4 regions of the Streptomyces sp. NPDC014907 genome follow, and region 4 is predicted to be linked to each of the others. Evidence: riboswitches for the same ligand, from Rfam matches in the RefSeq annotation. Region 4 holds a riboswitch; each other region holds the start of a gene.

Region 1 (4,484 bases), on a different contig from region 4:
CTCCGGCAGCTAGAATCGGACGCTCGCACGACCGGGAGGGAGGGACCCATGTCCAAGCACGAGCGGTGGAACACGCTCCTCGAACTACTGGCGGCCTCGGGAAGGATCGAGGTGGAGGAGGCGGCGGCGGCGCTCGACGTCTCCGCGGCCACGATCCGCCGGGACCTCGACGAGCTCGCCGAGCGGCAGCTCCTCGTGCGGACGCGGGGCGGTGCGGTCGCGCACGGCGTGTCGTACGAACTCCCCCTGCGGTACAAGTCGGCGCGGCACGCGCCGGAGAAGAAGCGGATCGCGGAGACCGCGGCCGGTCTGGTCGCGCCCGGCGAGGTCGTCGGGCTCAACGGCGGCACGACGACGACGGAGGTGGCGCGGACGCTGGCGCTGCGGTTCGCGGGCGGGCGCGCCGAGGCCCCGGGACCGGCGGCGCCCGCGGCTCCGGCGCTGACCGTGGTCACCAACGCCCTCAACATCGCGGGCGAGCTGGCGGTGCGCCCGCAGATCAAGATCGTCGCCACGGGCGGTGTCGCGCGCCCGCAGACCTACGAGCTGGTCGGCCCGCTGGCGGCCGGGGTGCTCGACGAGGTCGTGCTCGACGTGGTGATCCTCGGCGTCGACGGGATCGGCGCCGAACTGGGCGCGATGGCGCACCACGAGGACGAGGCGAGCATCAGCAGGCTCTTCGCGGAGCGGGCGAGCCGGGTCGTCGTGGTGACCGACTCCTCGAAGACGGGCCGCCGGGCGTTCGCGCGGATCTGCGGTCTGGACCGGGTCGACGTCCTGGTGACGGACACCGGCATCTCCCCGGAGGCGGTCGCCCAGTTCACCGAGGCCGGGGTGCGGGTCCTCACCGTCTGACACCGACTTCGCCACCGGTGCGCGGCCGGATCGACCGCCGGCCGGGGACACCGGGGCTTCCGGCCGGCGGCCCGTCGGTCACCGCGCGGGCGTGCGCCTTCGGCCGCCCCTCCCCCGTCGTCGTGCCGCCGGGGCGCGCCACGGCACGAGGGGCGGGGCGCGATTCCCGTGGACCGCAGGGGTCCGCCGCCGGGGCCTTCCCGGACACCGTGGCCCACCGGAGCGGCCGGTACGGCCTCACGGTCCTCGTCGGCATCGGCATCGGCGGGAGCCGGTCACGTCGGCGCACCGGCCGCCCCGGGACCGGAAACCGAGCACCGGCGGCCGACCCGGCACCCGGGCGCGGGGCCCGCCCCGGGGCGGCGTCAGCGGCCGGCGTGCGCGGCGCGGTGGATGGCGGCGTCGAGGAGGGCCACCGCGTCGGCGGCCGTACGGCCGGGGGCGCGGTTCCACGGGCCGATGAGGTCCCGCCATCCCCGCGACCGGAGTTCGGTCATGATCCAGGCGGCGGCCTCGTTCATGGTGTCCGCGCCGCCGTAGCCGAGGCGGTGGGCGGCGAGGAGGGCTCCGCAGACGCACCGGGCCCCACGCCTGTTCCGCAGTTTGTACGGGGCGTTCTGCCAGCCCCACTCCGTCAGGACGAGGCGCGCGTAGCCGAGGTGGACCGAGGGGCGCAGTTCGGCCTGGCCGATGCGGCGCCAGGCGTGCAGGCGGTCCGGCAGCACGGCCCCGAGCCGCCCGGGAAGGCGGCGCTCGGCGGGGAGGGGCGCCGGCAGCGCGTCGAGCGCCTCGGCCACGAGCCGGTCCACCGGCACGCTGAGCAGGTCCCGCCAGTTCCGCTCCTCCGGCGGGCCGGGTGCGGGTTCCTCCCCGGCCGTCCAGTCGGCGACGAACCGCCGCCAGGCGGCGCTCTCGTAGAGGGCGACCGCCTCGCGGTCGAGGGCGTCGGGGGCGGTCAGGGGGGCGGGACCGAGCGAGGGGGCGGAGGGGGGCATCGGGGCGGCTCCTGGGTCGGGCCCTCCATCCTTCAGGAGAAATGACCGTTTTGCCAGTTATGACCCGACGTGTCATGAGATGTAAATAAAGCACCCCCCGAACGGTCGGCGAATCGCAAGGACCTTTCCTCCCCCTTTATGGCAATCAATGGAATTACGGGGCATACAGGACATAGACCTCCGGGTGACGCGACTCACTCTGCGCGTCCCGCCGTCCGCCGCGCGCCCCGCGCCCCCGTGCCGCACAAGGAAGTTCGGGACCCCCGGGACCCGGTCGATCTTGGGCCGAACGAATTCGGTGATCCTTTTCCGGAGAGCACCGCTTTGATCCTCTTGTTATTCCTCGCATTACTGGCCTACGGTCACCTCCATTCGAGCGGAACGCCTAATCCTGCCGCCGCTCGGCACACCTCCCTTTTCACCCGACGGCAGGAGCGGGGGACCCACGAATACGCCGTTCCGGAATCCCCGGAGCGGCTCGGGGTGAAGCCGCGTGCTCGCGGCCGGACACCTCCCGTCCGAACCCGACAGCTCACCCCGCAGGCGCCGGAGAGGAATCCGTCATGCCCGCACACGGCAAGCACCGCCGCCCCCGCCGCACCCCCATCTCCCGTGGTATGGCCCTGATCGGCACCGGTGGGGCCGCTCTGACCCTGCCGCTCATCGTCCCCGCCACGGCCGGCGCCGCGCCCGCCGCCGGAACGCCGGGCACCGCGGCCACGGTGTTCACCGCCCCCGCCGCACCGGCTGCCGCCACCGCTCCCGCCGCGCCGGCCGCCTCGCGCACCTACACCGTCACAAACGGTGACTCGCTTTCCCTGATCGCCCGGAAGAAGGGAATTCAGGGAGGCTGGAAGAGCCTTTACCGCGCCAACCGGAGCATCGTGGGTGACAATCCGTCACTCATTCACCCCGGTCTTGAACTGACGATTCATCGGAATTCCGCGAAGACCGTTCCCGGGCAGGCGGAGACCACGGGCCGGACCGGTGCGAAGACCGCTCCGAAGGCGAAGAAGTCCGCTTCGACCGAACGGGCGAACCGTTCCGAGCGCCGCACCGCCACCCCGGCCGTCGCCACCACCACGGGAGCCTCCGCCGCCGGTGCCGTTCCCGCCGTCGCCCAGGCCGCCCCCGCTCCCGTCCGGGCGGCGGCCGTCGCCGCCACCGGCTACGCCGACAACCTCGACGGCTGGATACGGGAGTCGCTGGACATCATGGCCCGGCACGGCATCCCCGGTTCCTACGAGGGCATCCACCGCAACGTCATGCGCGAGTCCTCCGGAAACCCGCGGGCCATCAACAACTGGGACATCAACGCCGTCAACGGCACCCCCTCGAAGGGCCTCCTCCAGGTCATCGAGCCGACCTTCCTCGCCTACCACGTGCCGGGCACGGCCATGGACCTGTACGACCCGGTCGCCAACATCACCGCCGCCTGCAACTACGCGGCCGACCGCTACGGCTCCATCGACAACGTCAACGGGGCGTACTGACGCCCGGGTCCCGGAAGTGCCCGGTGAACCAGGAGGCGGCGAGTTCCGCTACCTCCTCCAGGGCACCGGGCTCCTCGAAGAGGTGGGTGGCGCCCTCCACGACGGCCAGCCGGTTCTCGCAGCGCAGCAGCGTCCGGGCCCGCCGGTTGAGGTCCAGGACCGAAGGGTCCTCGCCGCCCACCACCAGGAGGGTCGGGGCCCGTACCCGGCCCAGGCGCTCGGTGGCGAGATCCGGCCGGCCGCCGCGCGAGACGACGGCGCGGACGGGGGACCCGGGAGCGGCGGCCGCCCACAGCGCGGCCGCCGCTCCCGTGCTCGCGCCGAAGTAGCCGAGCGGGAGTTCCGTGCCGAGCCGTCCGGTCAGCCAGTCCGTGGCTCCGGCGAGCCGGCCGGCGAGCAGCGGGACGTCGAAGACCCGCGCCCGGTCGGCCGGCTCGTCCCCGGTGAGCAGGTCGAACAGGAGGGTCCCCAGACCGGCACCGCCGAGCGCCCCGGCGACGGCCCCGTTCCGGGGGCTGTGGCGGCCGCTGCCGCTGCCGTGGGCGAACAGGACGACGCCGAGGGCCCCTTCGGGAACGGTGAGGTGCCCGGCGAGAACGGTTCCGGCGACCGGTATCCGCACCTCCGCGTCCCCGGGGACGGGAACGCCGGCATCGGCGTCCGCGCCGGTGCGCGCGTGCGCGGCCCGGCTCCGGTCCAGGCAGGCGACGACCTCGGCGTCCGGCGTCTGCGGGAAGTCCCGGTAGAACTGGCCGACCGCCCAGAACCCTTCCGGCGCGTGGACGCCGACGGTCTCGTCGGCCTCACCGGCGAAACGGGCCGTCCAGCCCGCCGGGGCGACCGGGACCGCGAGGACGATCCGGGCCGCGCCCCGCGCGCGGACCACCCGGCAGGCGGCCAGGGCCGTGGCTCCGGTGGCCAGCCCGTCGTCGACGACCAGCACCGTCCGGCCGTCCAGGGGCAGGGACGGCCGACTGCCCCGGTAACGGCGGACCCGCTGCTCCAGTTCGGCGAGCTCGCGCTCCTCCACGGCGGCGAGCTCGCGCCCGTCCACGCCGGCCTCGCGGAGCACCCGCTCGTTGAGCACCCGCACGCCGCCCTCGCCGAGCGCGCCCATCGCCACCTCGGGCCGCCCCGGCAC
Region 2 (4,484 bases), on a different contig from region 4:
TGCTGCCGTCGTCGAGGCCGACCTCGACCTCGACCGTGGGGTTGCCTCGGGAGTCCAGGATTTCCCGGGCTACGACGACGTCGATGGACGGCACGAGCATCTCCTTCTGGGATGTGACGCTGGATGTGACGCAAGGTCGGTGCGGGGTCGCTCGGCCTTGCGGCAAGAGCCTAACCGTCCCGGGGGCTCCGGTCGGCCGGGCGCCCGCACCCTGGGACGAAAAAGGACCCAAGGGTACGCACAAGGTGAGGAATCACCCCGTATCTACCGGCCGGTAACCCTTGAACGGCCCGCACTCCCGTACGGAGGGGGCCCCGTACGGACCCGCGCGGAGCGGCCGGGAAAAGGGGGAACCCCGGCCCGGCGCGCACGGGGGAGGGCGCGCCGGACCGGGGTGGTCACCGCGGGAGGGCCGTCGGGGCCGCGTGAGCCGCCGGACTCACGCGACCCGCCGGACTCACTTCAGGTGGAGCTGCTGGCCCGGGTAGATCAGGTCGGCGTTCTCGACGACGTCCTTGTTCAGCTCGAAGAGCTCGGCCCAGCCGCCCTCGACGCCCTGCGCCGCGGCGATCCTGCTGAGGGTGTCGCCGGTGACGACCTTGTACTCGCCGTCGCCCTTCCTGACCGTCTCGCCGGTCGGGGTGATGACGGTCTTCCTGGCGGACTGCGGAGCGGCGTGGCGCTTCTCGGCCTTCTTCGGGACCTGGCGCTGCTCGCTGCGGGTGGTCGGCTGCTCGGCCGAGCGCTTCTGCGTCCGCTGCTTCTTCGCGGGCTTCTCCTGCTCCGTCGCGCTCTCGGCGGAGCCGCCGTACGAGGCGCCCGAGAGGCCGACGCCGCAGTGCGGCCAGGCGCCCTTGCCCTGGCCCGCGAGGACCTTCTCGGCGACGGCGATCTGCTGGGACTTCGAGGCCTGGTCGGCCCGCGGGGCGTAGGCGGTGCCGCCGTACGCGGCCCAGGTGGAGGACGTGAACTGAAGGCCGCCGTAGAAGCCGTTGCCGGTGTTGATGGACCAGTTGCCACCGGACTCGCACTGGGCGACGCGGTCCCACTCGGAGGCCGTGGCGGCCGAGGCGGCGCCCGCGGTCATCAGCGGGGCGGCGACGGCGACACCGGTGACGCCGACGAGCGCGGCGACCTGGGTGGCCTTGGAGGGACGGCGGTGTTTGCCCTTGGCGGAAAACAGCATGGAGTTTCTCCTCACCGACGCCTGCGAGGTGAGCTGTCGGGTTCGGGCCAATGAGTTGCCCGGCCGCGTGTCCTAGCACGCGGCTTCACCCCAAGCCGATCGTCGGCCGTCTGTCTCAACGGCCGGGGCCGGCGCTTACCTTGGTTCCCCCGCTCCTGCCTTCGGCGCTTGCGCGACGACTGTTCCCGTCGACCGACGGCAGGATTCGGCGTTTCGGTCGATGGGGCCCGCGGTGGCGAGCGGTGACGACCGTACGCACAGACCGCCCCGAAGTTCAAAGAGGCTCATATGACTAATTTCGCCTCTCCTTGCACACCGCCGGGGCCCGTTTGCGCAGGTGAGAGGTGACGGAAGCAGAGCTTCCGGACACGACACGCCAGTTGGGGCAAAGAGACCCATGTCTCACTCGCATGGATTCGGACATAAGCCCGCGAACTACCCCGCCGCCGACGTCGGAGCCGTCGTCAGATCGAGGTTCTGACCAGGGAGGATGAGGTCCGGATCGGTCCCCACGGTCCGCTTGTTGGCGTCGTAGAGGGCGGTCCACCCTCCGGGGAGTTCGTTCGCCCGTGCGATGTCCGAAAGGCTGTCACCCGGACGCACGACGTATTCACCCGAAGAGCCCTGACTGTCCGTTACGCTCGAATCCCTCACCCCGTCGGTGACGGGGGTGCCCGTGGGGTTTTCGGCGAGCTTGTCCGTACCCGAGGCGTGTCTGCCGGATTCGATCGATTCGCCCGTCTTGGGGCTTTCCTCCGGTGCGGCACCGCCCCGGTGCTTGCCGGTGCCGGGCGCGACCGACGTCCCGTCACCCTCCGGCGTACCGGGCGTAACAGACGTATCGGGCGTAACGGGCGCGAGGGAGCCGCCGGGCGCGGTCGGACCCACCGGCGCGGACGGGGCCGTGGACCCGGTCGATCCTGTCGGCGCGGACGGCGTGGCGGGAGCCGACGGCACGGCCGGGGTGGTGGTCGCCGCCGGCGCGCCCGGCGTCGTGGGCGTGACGGGGACGGCCGGGGGCGCGGAGCTCTCGGCCGCCCCGGGCGCCGTGGTCTCCGGGGTGGCGGCGGGGGCGCCCGAGCCGCCCGTGTTCCAGCCCGACTCGGGGACGGGCTTCACGGCGGGCGCGGGAACGGTGGCCGGGCCCGGGTCCACCCCGGCGGACCTCCCGTCGTTCGTCAGGCCCGCGATCGGCGCGCAGGTGGCCCACTCGGCGCTGCCCCCGGCGAGGGCCTTCTCGGCCACCGCGATCTGCTGGGCGCGGCTGGCCAGGTCGGGGCTGGGCGCGTACGCCAGACCGCCGTGGCGCTCCCAGCTCTCCTGGGTGAGCTGGAGTCCGCCGTACATCCCGTTGCCGGTGTTGGCGCTCCACTGTCCCCCGGACTCGCACTCGGCGACCCGGTCCCAGGTGGCGGAGTCGGCGGCGGAGGCGGAACCGGTGGCGAGCAGCGGCAGTGCCATGGCCGATCCGGTCACCCCTGCGGCGACGACGAGGGCGGGGGCCTGACGGGGGCGACGGTGTCGTCCGTTCCCGGAACGCATAGGAGCGCCTTTCGCGTGACGGCTGAGACTGCCGCGAAACGTAGCCGCATTCGAACGTCCGTCACAAGTCGATGGCTCCCCGATCACGTGAAGATCACATTTCTGACACGCCGTCAGTGGGGAGGAGCCGCGCGGAGGGGGAGAACTCCACCGGAAGCGTGCGCAATCCACGCATGATGAGCCCTCCGCGCCACCGCAGTCCGGCCGGGTCGACGGCCGCCTCCAGGTCCGGCAGGCGGGTCAACAGGGTTGCCAGCGCCGTCTGTCCCTCGAGACGGGCGAGCGGCGCGCCCAGGCAGTAGTGGATGCCGTGCCCGTACCCGAGGTGCTGGTTGTCGCGCCGGGCGAGGTCGAGCGTGTCGGGCCCGTCGAACCGCTCCGGGTCCCGGTCGGCGGCGGCGAGCACCACGAGCACCGGGTCCCCCGCCGGGATCTCCTGCCCGCCGATGGTCAGCGGCCGCGTCGCGTACCGCCAGGTCGCCATCTCCACGGGCCCGTCGTACCGCAGCAGCTCCTCGATCCCGGTCTCCAGGAGGCCGGTCTCCCCGGCGGCCAGGGACGCCTGCAGCCGTTCCCGCTGCCCGGGGTTGCGCAGCAGCGCGTAGAGCCCGTTCCCGATCAGGTTCACGGTGGTCTCGAAGCCCGCGAAGAGGAGGATGAAGGCCATGGCGGCGGCCTCGTTCTCGGTGAGGTGCTCGCCGTGGTCGGAGGCGCGGATGAGCCCCGAGATCAGGTCGTCCCCCTCTTCTTGTTCTTGACGCAGGCCCTCGCGCTTGCGGTGGATCAGCTCCGCGAGATAGCCGCGCATCTTCTTCACCGACCGGGCGACCCCGCCGCGCGGGCCTCCGCCGTGCCGGATCATCATCCCGGCCCAGTCGCGGAAGTCGTCCTGGTCCTCGCGGGGCACGCCGAGCAGGTCGCAGATGGCGTAGATGGGGAGCGGGAAGGCGAACTCGTGGATGAGGTCCGCGCTCCCCTTCTCCACGAAGCCGTCGATGAGCCGGTCGGTCAGCTCCTGGACGCGCGGGGCGAACGCGGCGACCCGGCGCGGGGTGAACGCCTTCGACACGAGCCGCCGCAGCCGGGTGTGGTCGGGCGGGTCGATGTTGAGCAGATGGGTCATCAGCTCGGCCTTGCGCTCGCCCGGAATGCCCGTCTTGCCCTTGGCGTGCGGGGACTCGTCGTGGTGCGCCGGGTTCTTGGAGAGCCGCTGGTCCGCGAGGGCCTGCCGGGCGTCCGCGTACCGCGTCACGAGCCAGGCCTCGACCCCGCTGGGCAGCGTCGTCCGGTGCACGGGCGCGTGCTCCCGCAGCCAGGCGTAGGCCGGGTACGGGTCGGTGGCGAACTCCCAGGTGAAGAGCTCGGGGGCGGGGCCCTCCCCGGAGATCGAGGCCGGGTCCTCCCCGGGGGCGGGGTTCTCCCCGGTAACGGGGACGGGGCTTTCCCCGGAGACGGGGACGGGGTTCTCCCCGCAGGCCGGCGCGGGGTCCTTCCCGGAGACCGGGGCCGGGCCCTCCCCGGGGACGGGGCTTTCCCCGGTGACGGGGGCGGGGTTCTCCCCGGTAACGGGGGCGGGGCTTCCCCCGGAGACGGGGACGGGGCTTTCCCCGCAGGCCGGCGCGGGGTCCTCCCCGGGGGCGGAATCGGGGGTCGGTTCGGGGGCCGGGGCGGTGCTGTCACTCACCCCCCGACCGTACAGCGCCCCCTCGCGCGCCCCTCCCGTGCGGGAGGGGCCGTCGTTCACTCCGCGCGCCGC
Region 3 (4,484 bases), on a different contig from region 4:
AACGGCCTCACCAACGTGCGGGTCGCCAACGGCGACGCGATCATCCTGCTGCGCGAGATGCTCGCCGCCGACTCCCTCGACGGCTGCCGGGTCTACTTCCCCGACCCGTGGCCCAAGGCCCGCCACCACAAGCGGCGCCTGATCCAGCCGGAGTTCCTGAGCCTCCTCGCGACCCGGCTGAAGCCCGGCGGGGTGCTGCACTGCGCCACCGACTGGGAGCCGTACGCCGAGCAGATGCTGGAAGTCCTCTCCGCCCACCCCGACTTCGAGAACACGCAGGCCGACGGCGGTTACGCGCCCCGCCCCGGCTTCCGTCCCCTCACCCGCTTCGAGGGCCAGGGACTCGACAAGGGGCACGTCGTGCACGACCTCCTCTTCCGGAGGAAGTGACACCCGGAAGGCCCCGGAGGACGGCGGCCCGGGGGCGGTGGGACCGGGCCGGGGAGGACGGGCCCGGCAACTCCTTCGCCCCTGTCGGTGCCGGTCGTTAGGGTCGCTCACGTGTCGAACCCCGCTCCCGCCGAAACCGGAACCGGCGCCGCGTCCGGAACCGAGGCCTCGCCCGTCCCCCGCCGGGACGCCGGGGACCCGGCCTTCCCCGCCGCCGACCGTTCCCCGTGGCGCTACCGGCCCCACCGGGCCTTCTGGCGCAGCCGGGTGGTCCGGGCGGTCGCCCTGGTCACCGTCCTCCTGGTCTGCGCCCTGGCCATCCTGGCGCTGGTCCGCGAGCAGACGGGCACGCAGGGGTTCCTCGTCGGCCTGGCCCTGGCCGTGCTTCCCGTACCGCTGCTGACGGCGGCGTTCCGCTGGCTCGACCGGGTCGAGCCCCTCCCCTGGAAGAGCCTGCTCTTCACGTTCGCCTGGGGCGCCTTCGCCGCCGCGCTCGCCGCGATCCTGGCGAACACCTTCGCGGTCCGCTGGATCGCCGCGACCACCGCCGACCCGGACTCGGCGGACACCCTCGGCGCCACGGTCGTCGCCCCCGTGGTGGAGGAGAGCGCGAAGGCCGCCGCGATCCTGCTGCTCTTCCTCTTCCGCCGGCGGAACTTCAACGGCCTCGTCGACGGCGTGGTCGTCGCCGGCTTCACCGCGACCGGCTTCGCCTTCACCGAGAACATCCTCTACCTCGGCAACGCCTTCGGCGAGGACCAGGAGATCGGCGCCCCCGGCATCGGCGCGGTGACCGTCGGGACCTTCTTCGTACGGGCCGTGATGTCGCCGTTCGCGCATCCGCTGTTCACCGTGTTCACCGGTCTCGGATTCGGTCTCGCCGCGCTCGCCCCGCGCGGCCGGCGGCTCCGCCGCGTCCTGCTGCCCCTGGCCGGACTGCTGCTCGCCATGGGCATGCACGCCGCCTGGAACGGCTCCGTCACCTTCGGGGGCGCCCTGGCCTTCTACGCGGTCTACGGGGCGCTCATGATGCCCGCCTTCGGGCTGCTGACCTGGCTCGCGGTGTGGAGCCGGCAGCGGGAGCTGCGGACGATAGCCGGGGAGCTCCCGGCGTACGCGGCGGCCGGCTGGCTCTCCCCCGCCGAACCGCTCGCCCTCTCCTCGATGCGGGCCCGCCGGACCGCCCGCACGGTCGCCGCCCGGACGTACGGCAAGCGGGCCGCCCGGGCCGTCGGCGAGTACGAGTCCTTCGCGACGACCCTCGCGTTCCTGCGCGACCGGGCCCGGCGCGGCACGGCCGGTCCCGACTTCGCGGCCCGCGAACGGGAACTGCTGCACCACCTGTGGCAGCGCCGCGCGGTCGCCTCGCCCGCGCTGACGTACGCGGCCCGGGCGACGGGACGGGTGTGGACGCCGCCGCAGTACCTGGACTACGGCGACTACAACCCGTACCGCGGATAGACCGCCGGCGCCCCCGCGAGGGGTCCCGGCCGGGGCGGGCCCGGGACCTCGGGCCACGGGCGCCGGGTCCTCAGACCGTGAGGCCCTTCGAGCGCAGCCACGCGCCCGGGTCGACGCCGCCGCCCCCGCCGGGGTGCACCTCCAGGTGGAGGTGGGCGCCGGAGACGTTGCCGGTGGCGCCGACGCGGCCGATGGTCTCGCCGGTGGACACGGTCTGGCCCGTGCCGACCGTCATGGACGACAGGTGGCAGTACCAGACCTCGGTGCCGTCCTCCAGCTCCAGGACGATCCGGTAGCCGTAGGAACCGGACCAGGCCGCCGACTTCACGGTGGCGCCGTGGACCGCCTTGAGCGGGGTGCCGGTGGGCGCCGCGAAGTCGAGGCCCGTGTGGTACCCGGAGGACCACATCGAACCGGACTGCATGTAGGTCGCGGTGACGGAGTACGAGGAGAGGGGGAGCGAGTAGCTCGCGGCGAGCCGGGCGAGGCGCTCGGCCTCGGCCTTCGCCTCGGCCGCGGCCTCCGCCTTCGCCCTGGCCTCCGCCTCGGCCTTCGCCTCCGCCTCGGCGGCCGCCTTCGCCGCCGCGTCCGCCTTGGCCTTCGCCTCCGCCGCGGCCTTCTCCGCCGCCGCCTTCTCCGCCGCGATCCTCTCGGCGGCGTCGGCGGAGGCCTGCTGCTGCTCGGCCTGCTGGAGGATGCGGGCGCGCAGCGCCTCGCCCGCGTCGGCGGTGCTCGGGGCCCCGGTCTTCAGGGCGGCCCGCGTGACCTGTCCGGTCCGCTCGCCGGTCCCGGTGGTGTAGGCGGTGGAGGTCAGCGGGTTCGGGTTGACGCGGTCCTCGGCGACCGTCTCCCGCTCCTCCTCGGGCAGGAGGGAGCCGACGCCGGGCAGGTCGTGGGCGTCCGGCAGGTCGAGGTCCGGGAGGTCCGGGAGCGAGATGGCCACCGGCGGCTTGTCCTGCGCGGTGGCGAGGCCGCCCGCGCCGACGGCCGCGATGACGCCGACGCCGAGGACGGTGGAGGAACGGGCGAAGTTGGAGCGCTGCTTGACGACCCGGTGCCGGCCGCCGGAGCGGTTCCGGTCACGCAGGGAATCCTCGGTGGGGTTCCACTCGGTGTCGGGGGCGGAGGGGGCCGCACCACCACCGAAGGCATCGAAGGGGGCTTCGGGGGCAGGGGGGTTGGACGCCACGGAGGCGCACTCCTTTCCTTCCTTCTCGCCTACCGGGTTAGCTGACGGGTTCGGAGCAGGAAGGTCTCCTACGGGCACGCCGCACGGGCGCGGCGGGCTCGATTCACCCCAAATGGTGGTTCCCCGGTTCCCTTTCGGGATTCGGCGCACGCGCGCGGCGCCGTCTCTTGCGACGGCTGGGACGACCGCGCTGCGTTATCGAACGTTAATAGACAGGAGGCCCCGTTTCCAAGCCGCTCTCCTTGATCATTCATTGAATTGGCAGGAAGTGTCCCGACTTGACCTCCCTTCAGCAGGGCGCGACGGAGGATCTCCAAACCCCCTGCGATCTGACGTTTTGTCAATCGTTATCCCAGTGACACCTCTCGACTACGGGTGGTGACCTCCTCCGCCCGGATGCACCACCGGCATCGTCCGGCGCCGTTCCGGCTGTCCCTCCCCGGGTCGGCTCAGCGCGAGCAGCGCCATGTCGTCCGTCGCCCCGCCGCCCGTGTGGCGGCGCACGTCGCCCACGAGCGCGTCGAGCAGTTCCTCGGGCCCGGGGAAGATCCGTCCGGCCAGCCGCGCCACCGGGTCGTAGAAGACGCCGGCCCCGTCCCGCGCCTCCGAGAGGCCGTCGGTGTAGAAGAGCAGCGTCGTGCCCGGCGGGTACGCGCGCGCCTCGGCCCGGTCCGGCCACGACGCCAGGTCCCCCATGCCGAGCGGCAGCGCCGGCCGGCTCGGGTCCACCGGTTCGACCCGTCCGTCCCCGTGCAGCACCAGCGGGGGCGGGTGCCCCCGGTTGACGACCCGCACGAACCCGTCGAAGGTGCCGCTGCCGCCGGCGCGCGGGATCTCGGCCAGGACGGCCGTGGTGAACCCCTCGACGGCGTCCAGGCCCTCCCGCCGGGTGCCCTCCCGGGTCAGCGCCCGTTCGAGCCGCTGCGCCACGCCCTCCAGGGTCCGTTCCTGCTCGGCCGCCTCCCGGAAGGCCCCGATGACGACGGCGACGGCCTCGACCGCCTCCATCCCCTTGCCCCGCACGTCCCCGACCACGAGTCGCACCCCGTAGGGGGTGTCCTGTACGGCGAAGAGGTCGCCGCCGACGAACGCGTCCGCCTGCGCCGCCTCGTAGCGGGCGGCGCACACGAGTCCGCCGATCCGTTCGGGGGGCGTCGGCAGCACCGCCTTCTGCGCGTTCTCCGCGATGACCCGGGCCGACGCGAGCCGTTTGCTGCTGCGGCGCACCACGCGGTTGATGAAGAGGGCGAGCCCGGAGACCGTGAACACGGTCAGGGTCTCGGCGACGGCCGGGGCGCGGGTCACGTCGTCGTTGCCGAGGTAGAGCCCGACCGAGGCGAGAACGGCGGCGATCCCGGTGAGCAGGGTCATGAGCAGGGAGAAGAAGGGCGCGGCGACCAGCGGGGCGGCGGCGAGCATCGGGGAGGCGGTGTACGGGGCGGGG
Region 4 (4,484 bases):
GCCGGGCGGGTGGAGCCGCCGGGTCTACGCCTCCGTGAGCAGGCGCTCCCGCAGCCGCTCGCGCGTCTCCGGAGCCAGGCCCAGCCCCTCGGCGAGATAGGCGTCCACCGAGCCCCAGGTCGTGTCGATCGTCTCGAAGGCGGCCCGCAGGTACTCCGCGCGCGCGTCGAAGAGCGGGCTCAGCAACTCCATCACCTCGGGCCCCATGGCGTCCGGAGCGGTGGAGCCGCGGCGCACCTTGTAGCGGCGGTGCGGCTCGTTCGACTTCACGTAGTCGGCCTCGATCGCCTCGCGGTCGACCCCGACGGCGAGCAGGGTGATCGCGACGGCGAGCCCGGCGCGGTCCTTCCCCGCCGCGCAGTGCATCAGCGCCGGCACGCTCTCCTCCGCCATGGAGTGCAGGATGCGGCTGTGTTCCGTGGTTCGCTCGACCACCATCCTCCGGTACGAATCGGACATCCGGGCGGCCGCCCTGCCGTCGCCCAGGGCCTCCCGCAGCTGTGCGATCCCGCCGTCGCGCACCAGCTTCCAGAACTCCTTGCCGTCGGCCGGGTCGTTGAGCGGTATGTTCACGTTGCGCACGCCCGGCAGCTCGACGTCCGCGCCCTCGATCCGCCGGTCGGCCTCGTTGCGGAAGTCGAAGACGGTGTGCAGGCCGAGCGAGGCGAGGAAGGCGGCGTCGGCCTCGGTCGCGTGGGCCAGGTGGCCGCTGCGGAAGAGGCGGCCGGGGCGGACGGCACGCCCGTCCGCCGTCGGCAGGCCGCCCACGTCCCGGAAGTTGCGGACCCCCGCAAGCTCGGGCTCGACGGCTTCGGCGGGCGGGACCTGCGGCAACTGCTGCGTCACGGATGCTCCTGGGGGTCGGCGTTCGGGTGTCCGGCGCGGGACGGGTTCCTGGGGCAATCATCCGGGCGGGAGGCGCGTGGCGCACCCCCTCGGACGGTAATGGGGGAACTGTCCGAATTGAGGCCTTGGGTATAACAAGCCCTGGTTGAGGGGGAGATGGAAGGCGGCGCGTGAGCAGCGTCATAGAAGTGACGGATCGTGGCCGGGGGACCGGCGTGATTTCCGTACGCCAAAGGGAAATCGAAGGACCGTCATCCACGGAGGGTGACCGTGATCCCGCCGTAATGATCTAGCGGGGAATCCCGGGCCGGAGCAGTGGCTTGTTCGCGCCGACCCCGCTCGTCTAGCGTCACCGTCAATCCGGTCGGACCGCCGAATCCTGCCACCGTCCGGAATTCCACCCATCCCATGCGTGGCAGGAGCGGGGGACCCAGGAAGTACGCCGGTCCCGTGACACAGGACGGCTCGGGGTGAAGCCGCGTGAGAACGCGGCCGGACATCTCCAGTCCGAACCCGACAGCTCACCTCGCAGGCGCCGGAGAGGAACGATCCATGCCCGCGAAGGGTAAGCACCGCCGCCCGAAGAACAACCTCCTCACCCGCGGATTCGCCGCCGCCGGCACGGGAGGCGCCGTCGTCGCCCTCCCGCTCCTCGGAGCCACGGGCGCCCACGCCGCCGAGCAGGCCGCCCCGGCCGCCGCCCCCGCGCCGGCCGTCGTGGCCGCCTCCCAGGTGCAGGCCGTCCCGGTGAAGGCCACCCCCGCCGAGGCCGCCCCGGCCGCCGCGAGGAACACGCCGGTGACGTACTCCGTCGTCCGCGGCGACCACCTGTCGAAGATCGCCGCCGACCACCACGTCACGGGCGGCTGGCAGAAGCTGTACGAGGACAACCGCCGGACCATCGGCGCGGACCCCTCCCTCATCATGCCCGGCATGAAGCTCACCGTCGGCGCCCGGGGCTCCGCCCCCGCCGGCCCGAAGAGCGCCCCGGTCACGCGGAGTTCCGGGAAGGGCGACGACACCCCGCGCGCCTCCCGCGAGACCCGCCGCGCCGCCGCCCCGGCCGCCACCACCACGGACGCCCCCGGCGGCTCCACCGGCTCCCCGACCGGTTCCTCCACCGGCTGGGTCGCCCCCGTCACCGGCGGCTTCTCCACCCCGTACCGCGCCTCCGGCTCCATGTGGTCCTCCGGCTACCACACCGGTGTCGACTTCATCGCCTCCTCCGGCACCACCGTCCGCGCCGTCGGCGCCGGCACGGTCGTCTCCGCCGGCTGGAGCGGCTCCTACGGCAACGAGGTCGTCATCAAGCACGCCGACGGCAACTACTCGCAGTACGCCCACCTCTCCTCCCTCGCGGTCTCGGCCGGCCAGTCCGTCACCGGCGGCCAGCAGATCGGCCTCTCCGGCTCCACCGGCAACTCCACCGGCCCGCACCTGCACTTCGAGATCCGCACCTCGCCGAGCTACGGCTCGGACGTCGACCCGCTGGCATACCTGCGCGGACACGGCGTCTCCGTCTGACGAAAACGGCGAGAACCCCCTTTTCCGGCGGCCCGGCGCGAAAGCACCGGGCCGCCGTCGTATTCCGACGTGGCGGAATCTTTACCGGTGGCATATATCACCCGCCGTCAACCCCTCCTTACGGTCGCGTAGGTCACACGGAAGAAGGAATGATGTGCGTTCGTGGCAGACGATTCGAGATCAAGAGACATGAACGCATTCGGGTCGTACACGGCGATCGGTGACAGCTTCACCGAAGGCGTCGGAGACCCGGGCCCCGACGGGACGTACGTCGGCTGGGCGGACCGCTTCGCGGTCCTGCTCGCCGACCGGCTGCCGGAGCACGACTCCTTCCGCTACGCCAACCTGGCCGTACGGGGCCGGCTCCTCGACCAGATCGTGGCGGAACAGGTCCCCCGGGCGAAGGAACTCGCCCCCGACCTGGTGACCTTCTGCGCCGGCGGCAACGACATCATCCGTCCCGGCTCCGACCCGGACGACGTGGCCGAGCGCTTCGAGCGCGCCGTCGCCGACCTGACCTCCGCCGTCGGGACCGTCATGGTGACCACCGGCTTCGACACCCGCGACGTCCCCCTGCTCCGGCACCTGCGCGGCAAGATCGCCACCTACACCGCGCACGTCCGCGCCATCGCGGACCGCTACGACTGCCCGGTCCTCGACCTGTGGTCCCTGAAGTCCGTCCAGGACCGGCGGGCCTGGGACGGCGACCGCCTGCACCTCTCGCCCGAGGGACACACCCGGGTCGCCCTGCGCGCCGCCCAGGTCCTCGGCATCCCGGTGCCCGCCGACCCCGACCAGGCGTGGCCGCCGGTCCCGCCGCGCGGCACGCTCGAGGTGCGCCGCGACGACATCCAGTGGGCGAGGGAGCACCTCGTGCCCTGGATCGGGCGCCGGCTGCGCGGCGAGAGCTCCGGGGACCGCGTCGCGGCCAAGCGCCCCGACCTGATGCCCCTCGGGGACCTCATCGCCCTGTAGCGGGCGGCACGGCGGGAATCCGTTCCAGGACCCCGCCGGCGAACACGTCGTACAGCGGCAGCGTCTCCAGGTGGACGTAGCCGATGTGGCAGTCGCAGACGGCGAGGGGGCAGGGGCGGGGACGCAGGGCGGCGCGGTACGAGCCGTCGTACAGGTTGCCCAGCTCGGCCCTGACGAAGTGGCAGCGCCGCACCGTCCCCCCGCCGTCCACCGAGATCACCGACTCTCCGGTGCGGCACGGCAGCCCCGCCGAGCGGTGCGGATGCCGGCTGTACGGGAAGAGCGGGTCGAGCTCCGTCCACCGCGCGGCCTCCGCGTCGGAGTACGTGTGCCCCTCGGCCGCGTTCACCCACAGGTACACGTGCGGCGGCAGCGCGTCCCGCAGCCGCCGCGCGTCCTCCAGGTGCGCGGGAAGACCGACCACGCCGACGCTGAACCGCACGCCCCGCTCCGCCAGGTCGCGGCACTTGGCGAGGAAGCGCCTGGGCGCCGTCTGCCCGGGGTGGTACGTGCACCAGAGCGCCACGCTCTCCCGGTCCGCCTCCGCCAGCCAGTCGGTCCGGCAGCTCAGATTGGTCTGGATCGCCACCCGTTCGACGTGCGGCAGCCGGGACAGCTCGACGAGGGCCCGCCGGTACCAGGAGCGCACCAGGCCCTCGCCCCACGGCGTGAACAGGACGCGCAGCCGGTCCCCGGTCTGCGCGGCGGCCCACCCGGTGAACCGTTCGAGCGCCGCCCGGTCCGCGCGCAGCTGCTCCCGGCTGTCCCGGCGCTTGGCGAAGGGACAGTACGGGCAGTCGAAGTCGCAGGAGGACAGCGGCCCCCGGTAGAGCAGTGTCAGATCCACGGCCGGCCCCTACTTCGGCTCGTACGCGGCCATCGCGGCCCGCACCCCGGGCGAGAACAGTTCCGGACCCAGCCCGTCCGAGTACGCCAGGCCCTCCGGCGAGAGCCGCAGCAGCCCCTCCGGCGCCTCCCCGTCCAGCCAGCCGAACGCCTCGAACCGGGCCAGCTCCCCGGGGAAGTCCGCGAACGGCGAGGAACCGAACCGCTCCTCGTACCCGGCGACCGGCATCCCCTCCGCCTGGAGCAGCGACTGGAGCAGATGACGGCGGCGGGCCTCCCCGGCGTCGACCCAC

Evidence for each region. A riboswitch is a leader RNA that binds a small molecule or an ion and turns the genes downstream of it on or off. The one in region 4 is predicted to bind cyclic di-AMP.
Region 1: linked by a shared signal. The riboswitch ahead of ACZ3IL_RS16555 (LysM peptidoglycan-binding domain-containing protein) and the one ahead of ACZ3IL_RS14255 (peptidoglycan DD-metalloendopeptidase family protein) in region 4 are both predicted to bind cyclic di-AMP.
Region 2: linked by a shared signal. The riboswitch ahead of ACZ3IL_RS19065 (transglycosylase family protein) and the one ahead of ACZ3IL_RS14255 (peptidoglycan DD-metalloendopeptidase family protein) in region 4 are both predicted to bind cyclic di-AMP.
Region 3: linked by a shared signal. The riboswitch ahead of ACZ3IL_RS09285 (M23 family metallopeptidase) and the one ahead of ACZ3IL_RS14255 (peptidoglycan DD-metalloendopeptidase family protein) in region 4 are both predicted to bind cyclic di-AMP.

The regions. Positions count from the first base shown of each region.
Region 1 is NZ_JBVHEG010000005.1:305,098-309,581, forward strand. It holds gene ACZ3IL_RS16545 (DeoR/GlpR family DNA-binding transcription regulator) at 49-855, shown strand; gene ACZ3IL_RS16550 (DUF6197 family protein) at 1,221-1,850, opposite strand; cyclic di-AMP (ydaO/yuaA leader) riboswitch at 2,226-2,409, shown strand; gene ACZ3IL_RS16555 (LysM peptidoglycan-binding domain-containing protein) at 2,414-3,343, shown strand; gene ACZ3IL_RS16560 (phosphoribosyltransferase family protein) at 3,327-4,484, opposite strand, start outside.
Region 2 is NZ_JBVHEG010000006.1:292,373-296,856, reverse strand. It holds gene eno (phosphopyruvate hydratase) at 1-100, opposite strand, end outside; gene ACZ3IL_RS19065 (transglycosylase family protein) at 458-1,186, opposite strand; cyclic di-AMP (ydaO/yuaA leader) riboswitch at 1,190-1,363, opposite strand; gene ACZ3IL_RS19060 (LysM peptidoglycan-binding domain-containing protein) at 1,622-2,728, opposite strand; gene ACZ3IL_RS19055 (cytochrome P450 family protein) at 2,823-4,115, opposite strand; gene ACZ3IL_RS19050 (hypothetical protein) at 4,469-4,484, opposite strand, start outside.
Region 3 is NZ_JBVHEG010000003.1:19,226-23,709, forward strand. It holds gene trmB (tRNA (guanosine(46)-N7)-methyltransferase TrmB) at 1-390, shown strand, start outside; gene ACZ3IL_RS09280 (PrsW family intramembrane metalloprotease) at 502-1,851, shown strand; gene ACZ3IL_RS09285 (M23 family metallopeptidase) at 1,922-3,040, opposite strand; cyclic di-AMP (ydaO/yuaA leader) riboswitch at 3,052-3,197, opposite strand; gene ACZ3IL_RS09290 (PP2C family protein-serine/threonine phosphatase) at 3,410-4,484, opposite strand, start outside.
Region 4 is NZ_JBVHEG010000004.1:453,715-458,198, reverse strand. It holds gene ACZ3IL_RS14260 (tyrosine-protein phosphatase) at 25-846, opposite strand; cyclic di-AMP (ydaO/yuaA leader) riboswitch at 1,235-1,396, shown strand; gene ACZ3IL_RS14255 (peptidoglycan DD-metalloendopeptidase family protein) at 1,399-2,370, shown strand; gene ACZ3IL_RS14250 (SGNH/GDSL hydrolase family protein) at 2,533-3,345, shown strand; gene ACZ3IL_RS14245 (STM4011 family radical SAM protein) at 3,332-4,192, opposite strand; gene ACZ3IL_RS14240 (STM4012 family radical SAM protein) at 4,202-4,484, opposite strand, start outside.